Regions from separate parts of the Salinicola sp. LHM genome, predicted to be linked through region 2. Evidence: predicted binding sites of a transcription regulator. Region 2 holds the regulator's gene; the other holds the start of a gene.
What was found. The regulator LexA, encoded in region 2, represses DNA repair genes until DNA is damaged. The targets are predictions, from matches to a motif close to TACTGTNTANNTANACAGTA.
Positions count from the first base shown of each region.

Region 1 (8,238 bases), 900 kb from region 2:
ACCCGGGTGCCCAGCGATCGGATCGGCGTGGTGATCGGCACCAGCACTTCCGGCATCGGCGAAACCGAGCTGGCGCTGGCCGCCAGCGGCCGTGAAAGGCCGCTGCCAGAGGACTTCGCCTACGCCCGCCAGGAACTGGGCGCGCCGGCACGTTTCATTGCCGAGCGGCTGGGCATCGCCGGGCCCTGCTATTCCCTCTCCACCGCTTGCAGTTCCAGCGCCCGGGCGCTGGCCAGCGCCAGGCGTCTGCTCAAGAGCGGCCAGTGCGACGCGGTGATCGCCGGCGGCGCGGATAGCCTTTGCCGCCTCACGGTCAACGGCTTCGCCAGCCTGGAAGCCGTCAGCGACGCGCCCTGCCTGCCTTTTTCCCGCCATCGCGACGGGATCAATCTCGGCGAGGCGGCGGCGCTGTTCGTGGTTACCCCGGAGGCCGGCGGCATCCAGCTTGCCGGCGTCGGCGAGAGTGTCGATGCGCACCACATCTCGGCTCCGCGTCCCGACGGCAGCGGCGCCGCCGAAGCCATGCGCCAGGCAATGGCGATGGCCGGACGCGATCCGGCGGAGATCGACTATCTCAACCTCCACGGCACCGGCACACCGCTCAACGACAGCATGGAGGCCGCGGCCGTCGCGACGCTGTTCGCCACGCCCCCGGCTTGCAGCTCGACCAAGGCGCTGACCGGTCATACCCTGGGCGCGGCCGGTGCACTTGAGGCGGCGTTCTGCTGGCTGGCTCTGGATCGCGGCCATCTGCCGATACACGTCTTCGACGATGACTACGACCCGGACATTCCGGCCCTGCCATTGGTGACGCAAAACGCCACACCGGCTCGTCCGCTGCGTCATGCCCTGAGCAACAGCTTTGCCTTCGGTGGCAACAACGCCAGTCTGCTGCTGTCCCGGGCCGATTGAAGCGCCGGCTTGCCCGGAAAGAGTAACGCAAGAACGACGACGGAATTCCCTTGACTGCATCCGATACGCCTTCGCTCCCCTGCCCCGTCGCGCCGCTGGTCCCCCACGCCAGAGGGATGTGCCTGCTGACGCAACTGGACGAGGTCCGCGAAGAGGGGGCGACTGCCGAAACCGTGACCCGGCGCGACGATCTGTTCGCCGAGCCCGACGGCATCCCGGCGTGGGTCGGTGTCGAGTGGCTGGCTCAGGCCGTCGCCGCCTGGGCCGGTTTCCGGGCCGCCGCATCGGGCGAGGCACCGGCCCCGGGTCTGTTGCTGGGCGCCAAACGCTATCGTGCGCGCGTGCCGGTCTTCGATTTCGACCAGCGGATCCGTGTCACCGTCACCATCGACTTCATCGCCGACAATGGCGTCACCCAGATCAGTGGCGCCCTGCATACCATCGACAAGCATGCCATAGAAAAGCATGCCATCGAAAAGTACGACATCGGAAAGCACGCCACGGCGGTGCCGGACGATGCCGAGCCGCTGGCTCGCGGCAGCCTGACGCTCTATCGCCCCGCCGCGATGCCGGCACTGAACGGCGCCTGACGCCCTGACTTCACCATTCGCAGCTCTGCGCTCGAGGCCCCATGGAAGAACGACATCCCGAGACGATTCTGGTCACCGGCGCCAATCGCGGCATCGGCGAAGCGATCGCCAGACGCCTGGCCCGCGACGGTCACGATCTGGTACTGCACTGCCGGCGCCCCGGCAACGACATCGACGCGGTCAGGGCCGCAGTGGAAGCCGAAGGACGCCAGGCGCGCATCGTCCACTTCGACGTCGCCGAGCGGGAAACCGTCAAGGCGGTGCTGGAGGCGGACATCGCCGAGCACGGCTGCTACTACGGCGTGATCTGCAACGCCGGCATCACCGCGGACAAGCCCTTTCCCGCGCTGACGGGCGAGGACTGGGACAGCGTGCTGCGAACCAATCTGGACGGTTTCTACAACGTCCTGCATCCGCTGGTCATGCCGATGATCCAGCGGCGCCGGCCCGGACGTATCGTCGCGCTCTCGTCGATGTCCGGATTGATAGGCAATCGCGGCCAGGTCAACTACAGCGCGGCCAAGGCTGGGATCGTTGGCGCCAGCAAGGCGCTGGCCGTCGAGCTGGCCAAGCGCCGCATCACGGTCAACTGCGTCGCGCCAGGGTGGATCGAGACGCGCATGACCGATGAGCTGCCCCGCGACGAGATCCGCAAGCTGATTCCCATGCAGCGCACCGGGACCGCCGAGGAAGTCGCCGGCACCGTGAGCTTTCTCTGCTCGGCGGATGCCGCCTACATCACGCGTCAGGTGATCGCGGTGAACGGCGGCATGTATTGATCGCTCGTTCCAGCACCGAGCTGAACGGTTCATGCTTCCGGCAAGGTGTTCGTCCGGCCGCCCGGCAACGAGCCGGCTCGAAACAAGTGGCTGATCGAGTCCCGCCGATCCAGTCCCATCATAGCAGCGGGCATCACTCCGGCTCGCGGGGCTCCCGGACGGGCGGTGTCATCACTGCCGGTTGACGAGCCGCCAGCTCGGCGACGGCGATCTCCAGCAGAACCACGGCCAGCTCACTGACATTGACGTTACGTTTGCTGGCCTCGGTCGCCAGTAGTCGATAGGTGGAATCGCTGAGGTGGTTGAGCACCAACCGGGCCATATGGGAGTCCTCGAGTGCCGGTTTCTGACACTGTAACGAGTTATCGACAGGTACTCAGGCTGAAATCACTAGACCTGAGGCATGATCCCCTCTAAGGCAGGCCGGCCGTCGACCCCGCGCCGTGCTGGACCCGGCCACGGCGTGGTAACCTTGCCCTTCACCGTACGACCCGGCATTTCGATGCCCCTCTGTGCCCCAAGAATCGACGGAGCTTCCGAGACACCATGCAGGACGTGGCCTCCAGCAAGAGCACTCAGCATACGCCGATGATGCTGTGCGCTGTAGATTTATCCAGCGCCGAAACTGCTTGAGCCGCGCCATATCTGGCCTCAGCCCTCCCCGCTTATCACTACCGACAGCGCCAAATCGGCATAGTTTGGCGCTCGGTTTGCCCCATTTTTGCCCCATAGACCTGCCCCCTTCTAAGGGGGAGGTCCCAGGTTCGAATCACATCCCACACACCAACCCACTAGCCGCGATCTCGTGCGCCCGTGACGCGCCGATACCGCTGATCCTGGTCAGCTCTTCAACACTCGCCCAGGGGCGGCCGTCGATGATGTCTTGCGCTCGAGCCGGGCCGACGTTGGGTAACCGGTCGAGCTCAGCCGGCGTGGCGGTATCTAGGTCGATGCAGCTGGCCTCGGCCGACTGGCCGCCCTCACCCGCTATCTGGTTCACGCCTCGGAATTGCTGCTGGGCATCGTCTGTCGTCAGGTAGATCGGGGCGTGGTCCGAGACGATGTCGCGTGCGGAGCCATGATCGATGCCCAGCATCTCGGGGAAGCGGACGATGCCGATACCGGAGACGTTGAGTTCGGCAGGGTCATACCAGAAGTTGTCGTAGAGGCTGGCGTACTGGCCGTCCGTCTCACTCAACGTGGTGGCGCCGCGGGTAATGGCCGGCTGAGCTCCGGTGTCGCGTAGCGGCTGCCAAGCGGAATCGCTGGGCGGCAAGTTGAAGTCGCCAGCGATGACCCGTGCGCTATCCGGATAGACTTCGCGCATCCACTCCCAGATGCTTGCCAGCTCGCGGATCTCCGGCGTGCGATCGGCGCGGTTGTCGCCGTAGACGATATGCACTGCGGCCATGGCGATCTTGTCGCCCGTCTCCTTGTCGCGGAACTCCGCCAGGTAGGGCTCCCGCGCGAACAGGTCACCGGGATCCAGATAGACCACGGCGCCCTGGGTGTACTCGACGGCGCTGTCTCGCCAGAGATAAGCGTAGCTCTCGCGGTATGAGCTGCGCCCCACTGTATGCGACGCCATCGAACTCCACTCTTCGCCCGTCTGCCGCTCCAGCTCCTGCTCGAGCTGCGCGACGGCGCTCTCATCCATGACTTCCTGCAGCGCCCAGAGATCCGCGCCCTTCGCGATATCGGCGACGGCGTCGATCCGCTTGCCATTGTTCCAGCCGAGGTGTTTGAGGTTCCAGCTGCCGATCGTGATGTCAGCAAAAGCAGGTGCTGGAAAAGCGAGACAGGCAATAAGGCAGGCAATCTTCGTCTTGCAGGGCATGCAGTCTTCCGGTTTCAGAATGGCTTCGCGGGCGCAATCTACCGGCCATTCATCCAGAAGTCTCGCATCCATGCGAATTTTTCATGCCATCTAACTCCTTGCCCCGTCTCGGATTGTTCCGATTCCGGCTGTTGCCTGCGGATCCTCCATCTTGCCCATCGCACGACTTGCTAGATACTGTATGCGCGTACAGTATTATTAGGGAGCCGCTGTCATGTCCGCACAATTCAAAGCCGCCTCGTCATACCAGAGGCTCAGTCGCCGCATCCAACAACAGGTAGCACGTGCGCGTGATCGCGAGCAGTACACCGTCACGATCTATCGCTTCGATGACGACGATCCCGCCGCCTGGGATCGGCTGCTCACCGAGTTCGAGGAGCTGGACACCGTATCGGTCTCACGAACCGGCGTCGCCGAGGCGATCATCGACTGGAACGCGACGGGAGCGGAGGCAGCATCATGACGATTCCCGTCGAGTTCTTGGGCGGCGTCGATGAGCGGGCCCAGCCTGTCATGATCCCACTCGCCGCCGGCGAGGCCCGAGCCGGTTTTCCCTCGCCCGCCGATGACTACATCGAGGCCGAGCTCGATCTGATAGCGCACATCGTGCAGCACCCCAGTGCGACGTTCTATGTTCGCGCCGCGGGCGATTCGATGGAGCGCTACGGGATATTCAGTGGCGACATCCTGGTCGTGGATCGGTCGCTAGAGCCAGTCGATGGCGACACCGTGGTTATCGCGGTAGATGGCGAGATCACTTGCAAGCGCCTGGGGAAAATCGGCCAGCGCCCCTATCTGCTGGCCGGCAACGAAGCCTACCGGCCGATTCCGCTGGCGAATGCTGAGTGTCATGTCTGGGGTGTGGTCACGCACAACATCCATTCGCACCGAGGCGGCCGGGGATGATCGGGCTCGTCGACTGCAACAACTTCTACGCCAGCTGCGAGCGCGTCTTCCGCCCGGACTGGGAAGGCCGGCCAGTCGCGGTGCTGTCGAACAACGACGGCTGCGTGATCGCCAGATCGAACGAAGCCAAAGAGCTTGTCGAGATGGGAGCACCGATGTTCCAGATTCCGCCCGACATTCGCCGGCAGCTGATTCTGGTCTCGAGCAACTACACGCTTTACGGCGACATGAGCCGGCGCGTCACTGCCACGCTGCGAGAGTTCACGCCGGACGTTGAGATCTACTCGATCGACGAATCGTTCCTCGGCTTCGATGGGTTCGCGCTCGACGGGCTGATCGACCACTGCATAGAGATGCGTCGTGTCGTGCGGCGGAACACCGGCATTCCGGTGAGCGTTGGCTTATCGACATCCCGAACACTGGCCAAGCTCGCGAACAAGCGAGCGAAGAAAGGCGCCGGGAGAGACGGCGTGTGTCTGATGCAGCCGGATAGCGAAGAGACACGCGCGGTGCTCGAGGATCTGCCCGTCACGGATCTCTGGGGTGTGTCCGGGCGGCTGGGCCAGCGGCTGGCGCAGCTCGGCATCGTCAATGCCTGGCAACTGCGCACTGCTGATCCCAAGCGAATCCGCGCGCGGTTCAGCGTCGTTCAAGAGCGGCTGGTCTACGAGCTGCGCGGCATCGACTGCATTGACACCGATGACTACGGCGAGCCCAAGAAGAACATCATGACAAGCCGGTCGTTTGGCCGGCTGACATCTGACCCGTACGAAGTCCGGCAGGCGATCCGCGCGCACGCCGCCCGCGGTTCCGAGAAGCTGCGGAAGCAGGGCAGCGTGGCCCGGGCGATCCAGGTTCACCTGAAGACGAACAAGCATCGCGAAGATCTCGCCCAGTATCACCCTGCCCTGGTCGTGCAGCTACCGCATCCATCGAACGACACGCGTGTAATCGTCGGCGCCGCTCAAGTAGCCCTCAAGCGCATCTGGCGCGATGGGTATCGGTACATGAAAGCCGGCGTGATGATGCTGGATCTCGTAGACCAGGCTACCCAGCAGCACGATATCTTCGATTCCCCGAAGAGCGCCGCCGAACGTGAGCGATCGGCGAAGGCCTCGGCTGTCATGGATGAGCTGAATCGGCGGATGGGACGCGGCACGGTGCGGCTGGGCGGAACAAAAGGCAAAGCAGCGTGGAAGCTGAAAGCGAATCTATTGACGCAGCGATACACCACCCGGTGGGATGAGCTGCCGATCGCACGCCTGAGATGAAAAACCCGGCCGCGAGGGCCGGGTGTATTCCCGATCAAAGGAAATCACGCACGGACTTTTCGCGCGTGACATAGAAATTATCGGCCGCGAATCGATGCCGTTGAGTAAGAATTTGCTGACACTTCACGTCAGCGATCGGCTACAGCGGATTGATGAGCTGCGCGTTACGATCATCACCAGGCTTGTTGACTGCGGTACTGACCGGCCAATGTCGGATCAGGCCGGCGTCGATATGCCGAGTGACGCCACGGATGGCGTCGCGCTCGGTGAGGTGCGGATCCAGCCACGGTTCGAGCGAGTCATCATCAAGCGCCAGCGGCATTCGATCGTGAACATCTTTCGCACTCCCCCGCGCCGGTTCAGTAATGATCGCCACCCCGGGAGCCAGGTCATCCCCCCGGTCGGTCCAGATGCCTGCCAGGTATAGCGTCTGCTTATCGGAACGTGTCAGGTAGTGCGGCTGCTTTGGTGTCTCGGTTTTGACCCACTCGTACCAGCCATCGGCGGGAATGAGACATCGGTGATGCTTGAACGCCGACGCGAAGTAGCGTGACGTGGCGACGGTCTCGGCTTTCGCATTGATCGGCTGCGGGGCTTTAGCATCGGCCCAGGCCGGCCGATATCCCCACCAGAGCTGCTCGATCGTTACCGGCGCATCTTCGTCGGCACGACGCGCAACGCTGATCAACGTGCCCGGCGGCACGTTGTAGCGGCGCTCGACGTTGCCGAAGAGGTCAGGCTGGGCCACGGCCTCGGCCAACACCGAGAAATCCATGCTGTAGAAAGCGAATCGTCCACACATAATGTGCCTCTAGAGATTCGATAAATTACTATAGATGAATCGATGGAAATGACAAACATTGCAATAGCCCATGCTCAAAGCGGAGTCTCAATATGGAATGGATGGCGACTGCCCTGACTGGCTTACCAAATACTATACTTGGCTCACTGCTAACCATCAGCGCAGGCATTTTAATATGGAACAAGCAACTACAATGGAAATATAAGCATGAGCAAACAGTCTACCTATGCACGCTGATTAGCAAACTAGAAGCAGAGTTTGGAAAAATATTGAATCTTGCCGCGGTTCATCAAGTCAACTTGACCTACCCACCAATTGAAAACAACGTATACAAAATAATAGATTTATGTCATGAGCTGAGGGCGCTCTCTCACTCACTCAGGTTTATTGGGAAAAGGCATGCAGCTGATTTAGCCTTTGAGGCATACGATCTAGCCAGTAGTGAAAGTCAGAATTTGGCGCTAACCTTGCATGTATTTAGTGACAATGTCGAAGCGGTGCATGAGCAAATTTATTCGACTTGCACGACATCAAAAAAGGGTCTTATGGAAAAACTATCTCAACTAAACAAAGACTGACAACCTCTCCGCTTTGCATTTTCTCAACTCTTCGACGAAAAACAATCAGTAAACTAAAAACAGGAGACTGCAACATGAAGTGCCCTTGGCATCGAGTAGAGAAAAAGCTACTCCGTAGTAAAGAGATGACGCAAGACAGAGGAAGACATATCAAACCGATTAACGATCACTACTGCTCACATCGACACAGCCCGAAGCCAAGGAAAAGTATTGGTGCTCTGTCATGCGGAGGGGATCTAGAGGCATGCCCTTTGACTAAAGAACAACTCAGGGACGACCGCAAATTCGAGTGGAATAAGAACAGCGCGAACTGACGCAGATGCTTGGCGAGTAACACCCCGCCCCAGAACGAAAAAACCCGGCCGCTGGGGCCGGGTGAATCTACTTAGACTTTGACCCGAGCAGCACTCGAGCGCTGTCAGTATAGCGCCTGCCGCCCGGGCGGCTGAATGCGAGTATGCCGCCGCGTTGCGTAAGCGATCGGCTATAGATCGCCGGGCGTCAAACCCTCCCACGTCACCGCCTGCACCGCTTCCACCGTCTCGGCCGCTACGATCAGATTC
Region 1 is NZ_CP140261.1:1,030,715-1,038,952, reverse strand. Features, by position in the region: gene R5R73_RS05025 (beta-ketoacyl-ACP synthase) at 1-912, shown strand, start outside; gene R5R73_RS05020 (hypothetical protein) at 963-1,502, shown strand; gene fabG (3-oxoacyl-ACP reductase FabG) at 1,544-2,281, shown strand; gene R5R73_RS05010 (hypothetical protein) at 2,415-2,603, opposite strand; gene R5R73_RS05005 (helix-hairpin-helix domain-containing protein) at 3,051-4,190, opposite strand; gene R5R73_RS05000 (DUF1654 domain-containing protein) at 4,333-4,581, shown strand; gene R5R73_RS04995 (translesion error-prone DNA polymerase V autoproteolytic subunit) at 4,578-5,024, shown strand; gene R5R73_RS04990 (Y-family DNA polymerase) at 5,021-6,295, shown strand; gene R5R73_RS04985 (SOS response-associated peptidase) at 6,435-7,097, opposite strand; gene R5R73_RS04980 (hypothetical protein) at 7,190-7,675, shown strand; gene R5R73_RS04975 (hypothetical protein) at 8,160-8,238, opposite strand, start outside.
Region 1: a site for LexA is predicted at 4,294-4,313, ahead of R5R73_RS05000 (DUF1654 domain-containing protein). Genes of this name have one in related genera too.

Region 2 (8,238 bases):
TTGAGCGTGAACCGCTCCAGCGTGCCGCCCTCGAGATTCGACACCACCGTTTCCGGGCGGGCCTGGACGATGTAGAGCTTGCCGTCGTCGCCGTCACGCGCCCATTCGATATCCATCGGCCGACCATAGTGCTGTTCGATGGTCACGGCCTGGCGCGCCAGCTCCATCACGTCTTCATCGCTCAGGCAGAACCGCTGACGGTCCGCATGGGCGACATCGACGGTCTTGACCGACCGCCCCGCCGCGGCGTCATCGGTGTAGACCATCTTGATCCGCTTGGAACCCAGCGTACGGCGCAGCACGGCAGGCCTGCCGGCGGCCAGTGTCGGCTTGTGAACGTAGAACTCGTCAGGGTTGACCGCACCCTGCACGACCGTCTCGCCCAGCCCCCAGGCGCCAGTGACGAAGACCGCGTCCCGATAGCCGGATTCGGTGTCAAGCGTGAACATCACGCCGGACGCTGCCGTCTCGGAGCGCACCATTTTCTGCACGCCGGCGGAAAGCGCCACGTTCTCGTGAGCGTAGCCGCGGTGGACACGATAGGAGATGGCGCGGTCGTTGAACAGCGAGGCAAAGACCTCGTGGACCGCCCGCTTGACGTTGTCGAAGCCGTCGATATTGAGAAAGGTTTCCTGCTGCCCGGCGAACGAGGCATCGGGCAGATCCTCTGCCGTCGCCGAAGAGCGCACCGCCACCTTGAGATTAGGGTGCTTCGCCTGCAGCGTCTGATAGGCATCGGCCAGCGCACTTTCGAAGGCGGGCGGCAACGGCGTGTCGATCACCCACTGCCGGACTTTCTCACCCACTTTGGCCAGCATTTCGGTGTCGTCGACGTCGAGCCTGGCAAGCTCTGCGTTGATTCGATCGTTCAAGCCGTCATGGGCCAGAAATTCGCGATAGGCATGCGCCGTGGTCGCGAACCCGCCCGGCACGGTGACGCCAGCGTCCGCCAGGTTGGAGATCATCTCTCCCAGCGACGCATTCTTGCCACCAACGCGCTCGACGTCGGACATTCCCAATTGCTCGAAAGTGATGATGAACGGTTCCAAAGTCATCTCCTGGTCGTCTCGTCCGGCCATGGTCCACGGACCCTCTTCAACGGTATATGGCGCGTTCCGCTGCACCTCGATGGGCCAGAAGCTAACAGGCGATTTTCGGCTTAGCCAGAAGTTTAAGGGCGTAGAGTTTGGAGTATTTCTACAAGAATCCCGAGGTTTTCAGGATTCCTGTAGTCAGCCACGGCAAGCCGCGCCCAGAATGCCAGCGAGTTGCCCGAACAGGGAATTTCGGCCGACAATGAGCCTTCGACACACACGGATGAACGCCATGCCTCGCACTGCTTTCTTCATCTCCGACGGTACCGGCATTACCGCGGAAACGCTCGGTCGCAGCCTGCTCTCGCAATTCGAGAATACGGATTTCATCCAGGTCACCAAGCCCTACATCGACACCCTCGACAAGGCACGTTCGCTGGTCAGCATCATCGAAGCGACCGGCGAACGCGACGGCATGCGCCCCATCGTCATCGATACCATCGTCGACCAGGCGATTCGTGACATCGTCTCCCAGGCATCGGCATTCAAGGTCGATATCTTCTCCACCTTTCTCGCCCCGCTGGAAGAAGAACTGGAGACTCATTCGACCTATACCGTTGGTCGTACGCATGCGATCGGCCGCGACGATGTCTACATGCATCGGATCGAGGCGGTGAATTTCGCGCTGGACAACGACGACGGCGCGCGCACGCACCAGTACCAGGAGGCGGACGTAATCCTGATCGGCGTCTCCCGATGCGGCAAGACGCCGACCTCGCTCTATCTGGCACTGCAGTTCGGCATCCGTGCAGCCAACTATCCATTGACGGAAGACGACCTGGACGACAACGGCATCCTCAACCTGCCGCCATCGCTGGCCAAGCATCGCCATAAGCTGTTCGGGCTGACCATCGATGCTCGTCGGCTATCGGCCATTCGTACCGAACGTCGGCCCGACAGCCGTTACTGCTCGATGGACCAATGCATGCAGGAGATCGGCCAGGCCGAAGCGCTCTACCGGCGTCACAACATTCCCTACATCGATACCACCCGCTTTTCGATCGAGGAGATCTCGACGCGGATGATGAACGAGACCGGACTGCAGAGACGATTCAGCCCGCGCTGAGCGGGCCGAATCGGAGCAGGAGAAAATTGGGAAATGGCAGCCCCCGAGCACGCCGGGCTGGCGATTCGCCAACGGGTCGGGCGTGCCGTCACATCCCCTTGGGCGCGAAGATCCCCGGCGCGTTACGCCAGTACCCCTTGTAGTCCATGCCGAAGCCGAAGACATAGCGGTCGACGACTTCCAGCCCGCAATAGTCGGCCTTGAGATCGGGGGATGCCTTGCGATCGTGACGCTTGTCGACCAGCACCGCTGTCGAAATGCTCGCCGCGCCGGCTTGCCGACAGTAATCCAGGATCGCCGCCAGTGTCGCGCCCTCGTCGAGGATGTCATCGACGATCACCACGTGACGACCGGCCATGGGCACTTCCGGCGACACCCGCCAGAACAGCTCGCCGCCTCGCATCCCGCCGCGATAGCGCGTGGCGTGGAGGTAATCGACTTCCAGGGGAAACCCGAGCCGCGTCAGCAAATGCCCGGTGGTGATCAGACCGCCGTTCATGACGCAGTAGAAAACCGGCAGCTTGTCTCCCAGTTCGCGCGTGATATCGGCCGCCATGCGGTCCAGCGCTCGCTCGACCTGTGCCTGATCGATCAGACAGTCCGCACTGTCCATGACTTCCTGCATCGAGCTCAGGGCATCGATCGGTGGGGATTGAGTCATCGTTTACGATTCACCATGCAATGAGCGGCGGCAGACCATCGGATACTGCCGTCGAAGAACGAAAAACGGTGCACGTCATTCGGATTCGCTGAGCGCTTCCAGACGTACGTGGGTGCGCCGCCACCGGGAGATGGCGGCCAGCGATTCGAGGCTGGGACGCGCGCGTGCATAGCGAAGCTTGGCGATACGCTGGGCCTGTCGGCCTTCGCAGGCGGCGACGACTTCGCGCGCCGCATCGGGCGCGTTGCAGATCACGGCCATGTCGCAGCCGGCGCTCCAGGCAGCCTCGGCCCGCTCGCGGGGCGATCCGGCGGCGTGCGCCGCGGCCATGGTCAGGTCATCCGAAAAGATGGTGCCCTTGAAACCCAGCTCTTCTCGCAGCATGCCGAGCCAACTGGGCGAGAATCCGGCCGGCCGATCATCGAAGGCCGAATAGATGACATGCGCCGGCATGATGCCATCCAGCTTGCCGGCCAGCCGGGCGAAAGGAATCAGATCGTGCTCGCGCAGCTCCGCCAGCGAGCGAGGATCTTCCGCGACATCGAAGTGGGAATCCTGGCGCACTCCGCCATGGCCGGGAAAATGCTTGCCGATCGCCACCATTCCCGCCTCGTGGAGCCCCTCGATGAACGCGCCAGCCAAGGCTGTCACCACCTCGGGATCCGGCGAAAAACTCCGCGAACCGATGGCCGGCGACTGGTCGTCGTCGAGATCCAGAACCGGGGCAAAGGTCACATCGAAGCCGCAGGCCGCCATCTCCATGCCCAGCAGCCAGCCAGTGTCCTGCGTCAGCGTCAGCGCCGCTTCGGGAGACTCGACGAATTGCCGCCCCAGCGTGGCCATGGACGGAATTTGTGTCACTCCTTCCTTCAATCGCTGCACCCGACCACCTTCCTGATCGATGGCGACCAGGATATCGGGACGACATTCGCGGATCTGGCCGATCAGCCGTTGGGTAGTGGCAACGTCCGGTGTATTTCGAGCAAACAACAGTACGCCGCCAACCTCTGCACGAGAGATCAACTGCCGCTCTTCATCACGTAGCCGAGTGCCTTCGACATCCAGCATGACCGGACCGAGAGGTTGAGTCATAGCAAACACCTGAGACCATTGAGCGCCCGATTCTAGACGACACGGGGGATGCATGACAGAGGCAGCCCGCTACCGGGGCCCATTGGTCTACTCGGCGGCCGAGCCGAGCTTCTCCAACGACTCGGGTAGCGGCGCCTGCATGCCGGCGACCACCACGGGACGGAGATGCCGAATCAGCTCCCGTATCGACATGTGCTCCTGGTATTCGCTGTCGGCGATATCCCGCAAGGCATCCAGGCCGGACAAGGTAAAGACCACGGTGCCCAGCATGAAATGCAGACGCCAGAATCGCTCGGCGTCGGGAAGATCCGGCGTTGCCAGACGCAGGCACCCCACGAAGCGGCGAAACGTGTCGCCATAGTGTTCCTGGATATAGCGCCGCAGATGGCCCTGGGCCTGCGCATAAGCCAGGCCCAGCAGCTTCATGAATACCTTGAGGCTGTTGCGCTCGGCGGGGACTTCCAGAACCGTGGTGGCGAGCTGTTCCAGCAGGACTTCCAGCGGCACCTGCTTGCCCTGATAGCGGGCTTCCAGGTCATCGAGCGCCGCATTCAAACGTTCCGAGAACGGATCGAGATAACGGGCAAACACCGCCTGAATGAGCGACTTCTTGGATCCGAAATGGTAATTCACCGCAGCCAGATTGACCTTGGCCCGCGTGGTGATGTTGCGCAGCGAGGTTTCAGCGAAACCCTTCTCGGCAAAAAGGACCTCCGCCGTATCGAGAATACGCGTGACGGTATCGGGTTGGGCCATGTCATACCTCGCGCCAGAAAACGGCAACCAGAGAACAGCGACTTAGAACGATTATGATTCTAATCATTCCGCAACGGGCGGCACAATCCAGCATTTGATCGGGCCAGGGCCACGCGGCTGCCAACGCGAGACGCGAAGGACTTCCCACGCCGGCAATGACTGGATACAATTCCAGGCTGTATACATGAACACGCCTGATCGACGACCATAACGATGGCACAGGCCCGGGAGAAACCAATGGCGAGACCGCTCACCGCACGGCAGCAAAACGTCTATGACTTCATCGTCAAGACAATGAGCGAATTCGGCTACCCCCCGACGCGGGCCGAAATCGCTCGGGCCCTGGGCTTTCGCTCTCCCAACGCTGCCGAGGAACACCTGCGGGCGCTGGATCGAAAAGGCGTCATCCGCATGATCCCCGGGACTTCCCGCGGTATCCGGCTACCGGCCAATGGCAACGAAATCGAGCCCGCGGAGTCCCAGTCCCAGTCTCCCGGCTTGCCGATCATCGGCAGCGTCGCCGCCGGTAGCCCGATTCTCGCCACCGAGCATATCGATCGTTACTGCCCATTGCCGGCCGACTACTTTTCACCCAGTGCCGACTACCTTCTTCGCGTGCGCGGCCTCTCGATGAAGGATGCCGGCATCTTCGACGGCGACCTGCTCGCCGTGCACCGCACCCAGCAGATACGCAACGGCCAGATCGTCGTCGCCCGGATAGACGACGAAGTCACCGTCAAGCGCTTCCAGCGCGAGGGCAGTCGCGTCACGTTGAGCGCCGAGAATGCCGACTTCGCGCCGATCGTGGTCGATCTCGAACACCAGCATCTGGAGATCGAGGGGCTGGGGGTCGGCGTCATCCGCGGCGGCAACGGCTCCGGCCTGCATTGAGGCGCCCGCCTCCAGTTCCATGCGCAAGATTCTGCATGCCGACTGCGACTGCTTCTATGCTGCCGTGGAAATGCGTGACAATCCTGCCCTGAAAGATATTCCCCTGGCGATCGGCGGTAGCGCCGATCGACGCGGCGTCGTCGCTACCTGCAACTACCCGGCCAGAAAGTACGGCATACACTCCGCGATGCCCACGGCGCGAGCGGTGCGTCTCTGCCCGCAATTGAAAGTGCTGTCGCCGGACTTCAACAAGTATCGCGAAGTCTCGCGACAGATTCAGGCCATCTTTCACGAGTTGACGCCGCTGGTCGAGCCGCTTTCGCTCGACGAGGCCTATCTCGACGTCACGGCGGTCACCCAGTTCCAAGGCAGCGCTACCTGGATGGCCCGCTGGCTCAAGCAAGAGGCGCTCGCGCGAACGGGAATCGTCGTCTCGGTCGGCGCCGCACCCAACAAGTTTCTGGCCAAGATCGCCAGCGACTGGGACAAGCCCGACGGCCTGTTCGTGATCCCGCCGGAGGAAACGGAGTCTTTCATCACCGACCTCCCCGTCAAGAAGCTTCACGGTGTCGGTCCGGCGACGGCCGCCAAACTCGATGCCATGGGAATCGCCAGTTGCCACGACCTGCGAACCCAGCCACTGGACCGGCTACTGGATCAGTTCGGCAAGTTCGGCCGGAGACTGTACGAGCTGGCTCACGGTATCGACGAGCGGCCGGTCAACGTCTCCCGCGAACGCAAATCAGTCAGCGTCGAAACCACCTACGACCACGATCTTCCCGGTCTCGCCGATTGCCACCTGGCGCTGGAGCCTCTGATCGAGAAGCTCCACGACCGCCTGGCACGGCACGGCGACCCGGCCATTGCCAAGCAGTTCGTCAAGGTACGTTTCAATGACTTTGCCAGCACGACGCAGGAGACAGGCGCTCGCGGTATCGTCCACGCACGGTTCCATGAACTGCTGAAGAGCGCCTGGCGTCGGGGAGAGCGGCCGGTTCGGTTGCTGGGCGTGGGGGTACGCCTGATGCCGGAACCGGACCAGCGCCAGCTCGGGCTGTTCGACGACACCGATCCAAGCTCGGTGTCGCCATGAGCCTCAAGCAATAGGCATCACGAGAACACCACGGTCTTGTTGCCATGGATGAGTACTCGATCCTGCAGGTGCCAGCGCAATCCCCGCGAGAGCACCGATTTTTCCACGTCACGACCCAGACGCACCAGGTCCTGCGGCGTATGGCAGTGCGATACGCGCTGGATGTCCTGTTCGATGATCGGCCCTGCATCGAGCTCTTCGGTGACATAGTGGCAGGTCGCGCCGATCAGCTTGACGCCACGTTCGAACGCCTGATGGTAGGGTTTGGCGCCGGCGAAAGACGGCAGAAAGCTGTGATGGATATTGATCACGCGGCCGGCATAGCGCTGGCAGATATCCGGCGGCAGGATCTGCATGTAGCGGGCAAGGACCACACTGTCGGCTTCGGCCTCCTCGATCAGGCGTTCGGTACGGGCGAAGGCGGGAGCCTTGTCCCGAGGGTCGACCGGCACATGATGGAACGGGATGCCGTGCCACGCCACCAAAGGCCGCAGGTCCTCGTGATTGGATATCACGCAAGGAATATCACAGTCGAGCTCCCCGGCCGACCAGCGGTAGAGCAGATCGACCAGACAGTGGGATTCCCGCGACACCATGATCACCACCCGCGGGCGATGGGCGGAATCGCTCAGCCGCCAGTCCATCTCGAACTCGCAGGCAATGGGCGCGAATGAAGCCCGGAAAGCGTCGGCGCTCAAGGCGTTGGACTGGATATCGTAACGCATGAAAAAGCGCCCCGTATCCAGATCGGAGTGCTGATTGGCTTCGATGATCGAGCCGTTCTGGGCAGCGATGAAACCCGATACACGCGAAACGATACCCACGCGATCGGGGCAGGAAACGATCAAACGGTAATTGTGCGGCATGGCTCTCGGAAATACTCTTTGCAAATACGCTTTGAATCGAAAATATGCGTTGGCTCGAAAACAAGCCTTGATTCGAAAATACGCGTTGACTCGAAAACACGCCCTGGTTCGGAAACACCCTGAAACCCCGTTCAGCGCCCCGACATGGCCTGCCACGTCAATGAGAGCGGCATTGTACCCCAATGCCGAGCGCCAGCCAGCGCCGCGATGGGTTTGAGCGGGTCGAGACGCATGACTTATAGTGAAGCCAGATTTCACCCTTTAAGGATGACGATGTTCCGTCCGCGCGCACAGATCCGCCCCCGCACTTACCCACCGCTGCTGTTCCATCCCTTGGGTGGCTGCGGTGAGATCGGCATGAATCTGTCGCTCTATGGTTACGAAAACGACTGGATAGCCGTCGACTGCGGCATGATGATTCGTCAGGATCTGCCGGATCAACCCCTCCAGATTCCCGATGTCGAGCATCTGGCAGCCCACGCGATGGTGCCTTCTGCCGTCTACATCACCCACGGCCATGAGGATCACCTTGGCGCCCTTGCCTGGATCTGGCCACGCTGGAACTGCCCCGTCTACGCCACCCCGCTGGCCATCGAGCTGCTACGAGCCAAGTTCATCGAACAGGGGTTGAAGACCGACGCGCTCAAGCCCGTCCAGCCCGGTGCCAGCGTGACGACCGGCCCTTTCGAAGTCACCTTTTTACCGGTGACGCATTCGAT
Region 2 is NZ_CP140261.1:1,933,913-1,942,150, reverse strand. Features, by position in the region: gene ppsA (phosphoenolpyruvate synthase) at 1-1,049, opposite strand, end outside; gene R5R73_RS08990 (pyruvate, water dikinase regulatory protein) at 1,327-2,160, shown strand; gene R5R73_RS08985 (hypoxanthine-guanine phosphoribosyltransferase) at 2,249-2,821, opposite strand; gene nagZ (beta-N-acetylhexosaminidase) at 2,897-3,913, opposite strand; gene R5R73_RS08975 (TetR/AcrR family transcriptional regulator) at 4,001-4,669, opposite strand; gene lexA (transcriptional repressor LexA) at 4,907-5,560, shown strand; gene dinB (DNA polymerase IV) at 5,580-6,653, shown strand; gene purU (formyltetrahydrofolate deformylase) at 6,671-7,519, opposite strand; gene R5R73_RS08955 (ribonuclease J) at 7,793-8,238, shown strand, end outside.